One region of the Pseudoalteromonas sp. BSi20429 genome, then DNA from elsewhere that is predicted to be linked to it. Evidence: riboswitches for the same ligand, from Rfam matches in the RefSeq annotation. Region 1 holds a riboswitch; the other holds the start of a gene.
The links. Region 1 has a riboswitch for lysine ahead of lysC (lysine-sensitive aspartokinase 3). Riboswitches for the same ligand answer to the same signal wherever they lie in the genome.
Positions count from the first base shown of each region.

Region 2: linked by a shared signal. The riboswitch ahead of dapA (4-hydroxy-tetrahydrodipicolinate synthase) and the one ahead of lysC (lysine-sensitive aspartokinase 3) in region 1 are both predicted to bind lysine.

Region 1 covers NZ_BADV01000027.1:22,726-26,149, reverse strand. Annotated here, with positions in the region: gene P20429_RS13370 (4'-phosphopantetheinyl transferase superfamily protein) at 1-34, shown strand, start outside; gene lysC (lysine-sensitive aspartokinase 3) at 72-1,475, opposite strand; lysine riboswitch at 1,551-1,723, opposite strand; gene nhaD (sodium:proton antiporter NhaD) at 1,825-3,072, opposite strand; gene P20429_RS13385 (hypothetical protein) at 3,295-3,424, shown strand, end outside.
Region 2 covers NZ_BADV01000006.1:3,629-7,052, reverse strand. Annotated here, with positions in the region: gene P20429_RS18410 (YdiU family protein) at 1-510, opposite strand, end outside; gene P20429_RS18415 (DNA-3-methyladenine glycosylase I) at 522-1,217, opposite strand; lysine riboswitch at 1,410-1,609, shown strand; gene dapA (4-hydroxy-tetrahydrodipicolinate synthase) at 1,800-2,684, shown strand; gene P20429_RS18425 (2,3,4,5-tetrahydropyridine-2,6-dicarboxylate N-succinyltransferase) at 2,700-3,424, shown strand, end outside.

The sequences.
Region 1 (3,424 bases):
TTTATTAAATGACTTTATTAATCAATTTTGTTAAGTGATTTTACTAGGTAATTTTCCTGAATAACCGTTATTTACGCAGCAAAATCGTTTTCTAATAAACGGCTATGAATAGACTGTACTACGTTATCTGACTCAGTTTGCTCTACTAAAAAGCACAAGTTGTGCTTACTTGCACCGTGACAAATTAATCGAATGTTAAAGTCTTTTAGTACACTCATTAAGTTCATTTCGTGTTGGCGTAATTGAATCTCAGAGCCAATAAGTGCCACCAGTGTTAGGTTGTTTTCTACCGAAACATGGCAAAACTCTGCAAGCTTATCTAGGCATTCTTGATCGAGCTCTGGGCGCGATGCGTTTTGCGCATTATCAAGGGTTATAGCTACGCTGATTTCTGATGTGGTTACCAAATCTACCGATATATTATATTCACTTAATAGTGTAAATACGCGTGCTAAAAAGCCGCTTGCTAGTAGCATTTCAGGGCTTTTAAGCGTAAGCAATATTTGGTTTTTACGTTGTGTTACTGCGCGTATACCTGGTTGCTGCGATTTTTCACGCTCAATCCACGTACCGCCACGCTCTGGCTCGCGGCTAGAACCTACAAATACGTTAATGTGGCTACGACTTGCTGGCAAAATAGTCGCTGGGTGTAATACTTTTGCGCCAAAGGTTGCCATTTCAGCGGCTTCGTCAAAACTTAAACGTGCAATAGGCGTCGCTTTTGCGCACAAACGCGGGTCGGTGCTAAAAATGCCCACTACATCGGTCCAAATATGCACACTTTTAGCGTTAATCGCTTCAGCTAGTAATGCAGCGCTATAGTCAGAACCACCTCGTCCTAGCGTTGTGGTTTGACCGTATTCGTCACTACCAATAAATCCCTGAGTTACAATTACTTGAGCGTCTAATAACGGGATTAAATGCTCTTTAGCAGCTTGCGCTGTGGTTGCAACATTAGGCGTTGCTTTGCCAAATTGGCTATCGGTTTTAAGCACCTTGCGCACATCAAAGCGATCGGCGTTTAAACCTTGTAAACGCAGCACCTGAGCAAATAAATATGACGATAAACGCTCACCAAAGCTAAGTAGCTCATCGTGTTGCTGATCGGTTGTTAGTGACTCTTGAGCCAATGTTTGAAATGCTTTTAGGGTTTCGTTAAAGCCAACCGCTAAATCGGCATCTAGCGATAATTCATCTAAAATAGTTTGTTGAATAGCAAGCACGCCATTTATGTGTTCTTGGCGCTCACTTGAGGTAATGCTTGATTTACACAGTGCAACTAAGTGGTTAGTTACGCCGGCACTGGCGCTCACGGCAACAATACGTACGCTTTTATCTGCAACAATAATTTCGCTACAGCGACTCATCGCTTCAAAATTTGCAACACTTGTTCCGCCAAATTTGGCAACGATGTAATCTGATTTTGCGCTTAACTCTGTTTTAGGCACTGTTTGTGGCGCTGATTGGGTAGTCATTTAGTCTCCTTTCGCGGTATCCAAACCGCAATAAAACAAGAAGAACTTGGCAAAGGAATGCTTGAAGATAAGTCCACTGCCAGAAGCTCTCCACCTATATTGGTGACAGTTTTGAGGATTCAGCCCCATAAACCGAAAAACAATGACGACGTACCATTATTTTCCTCGGCGAGTACTTCCCTCCTTAATGATCATCGGCTTTCGTCGCCTAACATTAAGTACCTAAGTATCGCACCTCTTCTGAATGCTTTATTAACCAGTGGCTAATAAAACAAAACCCCACTAAGTAGCGGGGCTTTGAAAGTTATCGTTTAGACGTCTAGCTGTCAAGCATTTAATAATTTATGAGTTAAATAAAACTGCCCATGTAATACGAGCCCGCATATCCAACCGTGTAACAAATTAATAAATGCAGCGATAAGCGCAAGTAGCTCATAAAGGTAAGCGCTTTAACTTTACTCATGGCAATAATACCCGCAGCCGACCCAATGATAAGCATTGAACCGCCCACGCCCGTTGCATACGTAAACGACAACCAGTGCTGTTGGCTCATTACTATATCGGCTTTTAATAAAGCAGCAGTAAGCGGTACGTTATCGACCCCTGCTGATAATATGCCCATTAAGTAGTTTGCGTACTCAGGTGCCATTACCGTGTATAGGTCTGTAAATTTACTTAGCATACCAATTTCTTTAAGTGCGCCTACAAGTAAAAGTACACCTACAAAAAATAATAATGTGTCGTATTCTATATCGCGAACAAAATCGATTATGTCTTTGTTAATGTCTTTTTTGCGCATTAAAAACTGCGCTACTAAAAACATCACTGATAAGCCAAACAAGAAGGTTAATAAAGGCGGTACGCTGTAAACTACACTCAGCATAAGTGTGCTCACTACGGTAGATAAAAATATAACAGCAATGGTTATGTCGGTTTTTTCAATGCGGGTTTTACCTGCACTAGCAAACTCAACACGCCCTTTCATACCTATAGACAGTAACGCGGCAAGCAGCATAACGCTTGCAAGAGCTGGCGCTATAAGTAGTAATAAATGAGCAATGGTTACTTTGCCATCTAAAAATATCATTAGTGTGGTTACGTCACCTGTTATTAGCGATACCCCACCTGAGTTAACCCCAAACACAATAAGCGTGGCGTATTTAATAAGCTTTTTAGGTTCAAGTTTTAACGACATAACAACCGCAAGCGATATAAGCGTCGCTGTTACGTTGTCTGAAATCGACGAAAACAAAAATGCAAAACCACCCACCAAAAACATGAGCTTTTTTTCGCTAATACTTTTTGGCATAACACGGTGCACAATATTTTCTATAAACCCCTTTGAATTTAAATACGCTACAAAGGTCATTGCAGCCATTAAAAATAACCATAACGAGGCAATTTCTAAAATATTTTCATTTAAAAGGTGTTGAATCGTATCGGGGCTTTGCCCGTGTAGAGGGTATATAAAAAGAAGAATCCAGCAAAGCGTACCAAAAAACAGCGTGGTTTTAGCTTTATTGACATGGATTATATCTTCTATAACGATCAGTAAAAATGCAATCGCTATCAGGGTTAGAATAATCGAGGAAACCATGGTAGTTAAACAACCTTTGATATAGTTTTAAAGAACACACAAATAACATTCCATTTCATGTGCCTATTTTCGGCGCGAATTTTAGCACTGCCTCTATGCAAAAACTATTATTAAATGGTCTTAAAAACGAATACTATATACAGACAAGGTTAATTAAAAATACGTAATAATGAGTCTTCTATAAGAACTCAATAATAAAATACTAGGATGTTGTAACCTCTTATGATCCCAGCTAAAAAGCTGCTAAACACCATAACCGAACATTGGGGTGTATTAGAGCTATTATTTAAACGTTTTAAAATGGCTGACTTTAGCCTAAAAGACGTACAAAACGCGATTAAACAAAAGCAGC
Region 2 (3,424 bases), on a different contig from region 1:
GCTCGTTGCTAAACGAGTCACTATGGCGCCTGCTTGTGGCGGATTACGATAAACCGTTTCGCCACTACCAACAACCGCTAAGCAGCGTGTGGTTTTAATGCCTAGTGCATGCATTGCCTCGCTCATTACGTATTCACGAATAGCAGGACCAAGAGCACAACGCCCATCCCCCCCTCTTGAGTAAGGAGTAGCACCAGAGCCTTTTAATTGAATATCCCACAACTGGTTTTTATCATCATTAATAGCGCCCAATAAATGCGCTCGCCCATCGCCTAAACGTGGTGAAAAATGCCCAAATTGGTGCCCAGAGTAACCAAGTGCTACTGCAGGAATCGCCTGTTTCTCGTTACCGCTAAAAGTGCTAGCACGCAAATCAGCTGCAACGTTAATATTAAACTCTTTTGCTAAGCTCTCGTTCCACAGCAATAGCTGAGGAGAGGCAACACTTGCAGGAAAATCTTCTATCGCAAAGTTTTCCGTAATGTCTGTGTATCTTGGCACTAATTTCATGGTAATTCCTATTATTGCTGACTTATACCAACACGGTTGTCACCAACGCCATAAGCAACAATTAAACTTAACTCTTGCATACTTAAGCCGCTTTGCTTTTGCATTTCATTAAAAAAAGCTTGGGTTGCATTTAGTGACTTTTTAGTTTGTAAGCCGCCATCTATAATTTTATGGGCGCGTAAGTAACTCTCTACATCGCGTGATAGTAAAAAGGTATCTTTACCAAGTGCTCGTAGCGCATAAGGTCCTGTATTTCCGCCTAAACGCGCACCATGTTTTTTTAAATACGCCCATAAACCAATAATATCGTCTGCTGGCCAATTAGCGATAAACTGACTAAAACTGCCATGTTCCCCTGCTATTTCGTGGATCATGTAAGCATTTTCGGTAATTGTTTTTACTTTTTTATAGTTACGAACAATTCGCTCATCCGTTGCTTTTTGTTCCAGCATATCAGGTGGCATCATTAATAACTTATCAACGCTAAAATCCCAAAAAACCTCTCTAAAGCCTGGCCACTTATTATTAATGACTGACCAATAAAAGCCGCTTTGAAATACTTTTCGAGTAAATTCCTCAAGCCAATCGTCGTCACTTAACGTGCTTAGTTGTTTTTTAGATAGCGGTTTTGCAAGTAATAACTTAAGCATTTTTTCGGAGCCTTTTCGCTCTACCGCTCGCTTATAAATATCGCTAAATTTTTCCATACTAATTAAATACCTCACTACTTATATTGCTAGTGTACGAGAAAAGCACCCAATACGTAACCACTCCCATTATGGATGAATGAATATGCATTTAGTCGCTTGACACCTAGACGGCTAAAATGCTTTAATCGCCGTAATTACCCTATTTAAATTGCACAGGTTTGTAAGTTTTTACTCTACAAACAGGTGTAAAGGGCTAGAAGAGGTGCGTTATTCAGGTAGCGTATGTTAGGAGCGCAAACTCCAGTGAGCATACGTGAGGGGAATTAACGCCGAGAAGTAACCACTTTTGCGAGGTGTTTATTTCGGGCGACTAGGTTGAACCCTAGCGACTGTCACCAATAGCTGCTTATAAAAGCAGCTTATTAGTTTGGTGGAGAGCTTCTGGTCTTAAATATTAAGGCCGTGCGCCCTATTATTTTAAGCCCATTCGCTCTTCGAATTATTAGTTCGAACGACGTTAATGCGGCTCCTTCCATAAAGCTTTTTAACTCTTCGAATAATACCAATTGCATTAAATTAGTTATCGCTAAAATGATCACGTTTTTAATAAAGTTGGTACAAATTATAAGTTCGTGAGAGATGATCAACAACTTCAATTTAAACGACTACTCATTGTGGACCGCGCTCGTAACGCCATTTGATCAACACGGCGATGTTGACTACAACACGTTAACTAAACTGGTTAGCGATCAAGAAGCAGCGCATAACGGTATTTTACTACTTGGCAGCACGGGCGAAGGTTTAGCACTAACGCTAAAAGAGCAACAAGCCATTGTTGAACACGTATGCCAGCTAAAACCAGCAGTACCACTCATGGTTGCTGTGGGCGGTAGTAACTTAAAGCAACAAATTGAGTGGGTTAACTACTGTAATACACTCCCAATTCATAGCTTTTTACTTGGCTCACCGCTTTATGCAAAGCCTGGCGCTATAGGTCAAACTCATTGGTTTGAAAGCCTACTTAATGCAAGTGTTCACCCGTGTATGCTTTATAACGTACCGGGTCGAAGTGCTGTTAGCATTCCAACTGCAACAATTCAAAACTTACAAAATAATAAAAATTTATGGGCGTTAAAAGAAGCGAGCGGCAGCATTGCTCAGTTTGAAGCTTATCGCCAAGCTGCGCCTAATTTAGCTATTTTTAGTGGCGACGATGCGCTAATGCCTTATTTTGCTCAAGCTGGCGCAAAAGGTTTGGTGTCGGTAGCTGCAAATGCATGGCCCGCACAAACTCACGAGTTTGTTAAACGCAGCTTAAGTGGTCAACACCCTAATTTATTTGCCCAGTGGTCAAGCGCTATTAATAGCCTATTTGCTGTTGCAAACCCTATTCCCGTAAAGGTATTGATGCATTTGCAAGGTCGCTTAAGCAGCCCGCAACTTCGTCCACCTTTAACACACCTTGAGTTAACTCAAACCGATTGCATCACAACTGCAAACAACACCATTTTATCTTGGCATTAAATACAGGTTTTTATAATGAGCTGGTTAGAACTATTAAATAATTTAGAATCGGGCGCAGTACGCGCAGCATCACAAAACGAAAGCGGCCAATGGCAAGCTAACGTAGAAGTAAAACAAGGCATTTTGGATGCCTTCAAAAATGGCACTAATACTGAGTTTGCAGGTGGTTTTGTTGATAAACATAACTTAGCTCCGCAAGAATTTAGTACTGACGATGGCGTACGTATGGTGCCGGGTGGCTCTAGTGTTCGCCGTGGTGCTTATGTTGCTAAAGGCACGATTATTATGCCACCAGCGTATGTAAACATTGGTGCATACATCGACGAAGGCACAATGGTAGATAGCCACGCATTAGTTGGCTCGTGTGCACAAGTAGGTAAAAACGTACATTTAAGTGCTGCAGTGCAGCTTGGTGGTGTACTTGAGCCAATTGGTGCAAGCCCAGTAGTTGTAGAAGACGACGCCTTTATTGGCGCTGGCTGTATTATTGTTGAAGGTGTAGTCATTAAAAAAGGTGCAGTACTTGCCCCAGGCGTGCGTTTATCGGCGACTATTCCGGTATACGACTGCGTAAACGAGCGCCAACTAGATAAAGGCGAGCCAATCCCAGAATACGCGATTGTAATACCAGGCTCTCGCCCTGCGTCAAACGAGTGGGCGCGCGAGCAAGGCCTAAGCATGTCGTGTGCGTTAATAGTTAAATACCGCGACGAAAAAAGCGATGCATCGTTATTGCTTGA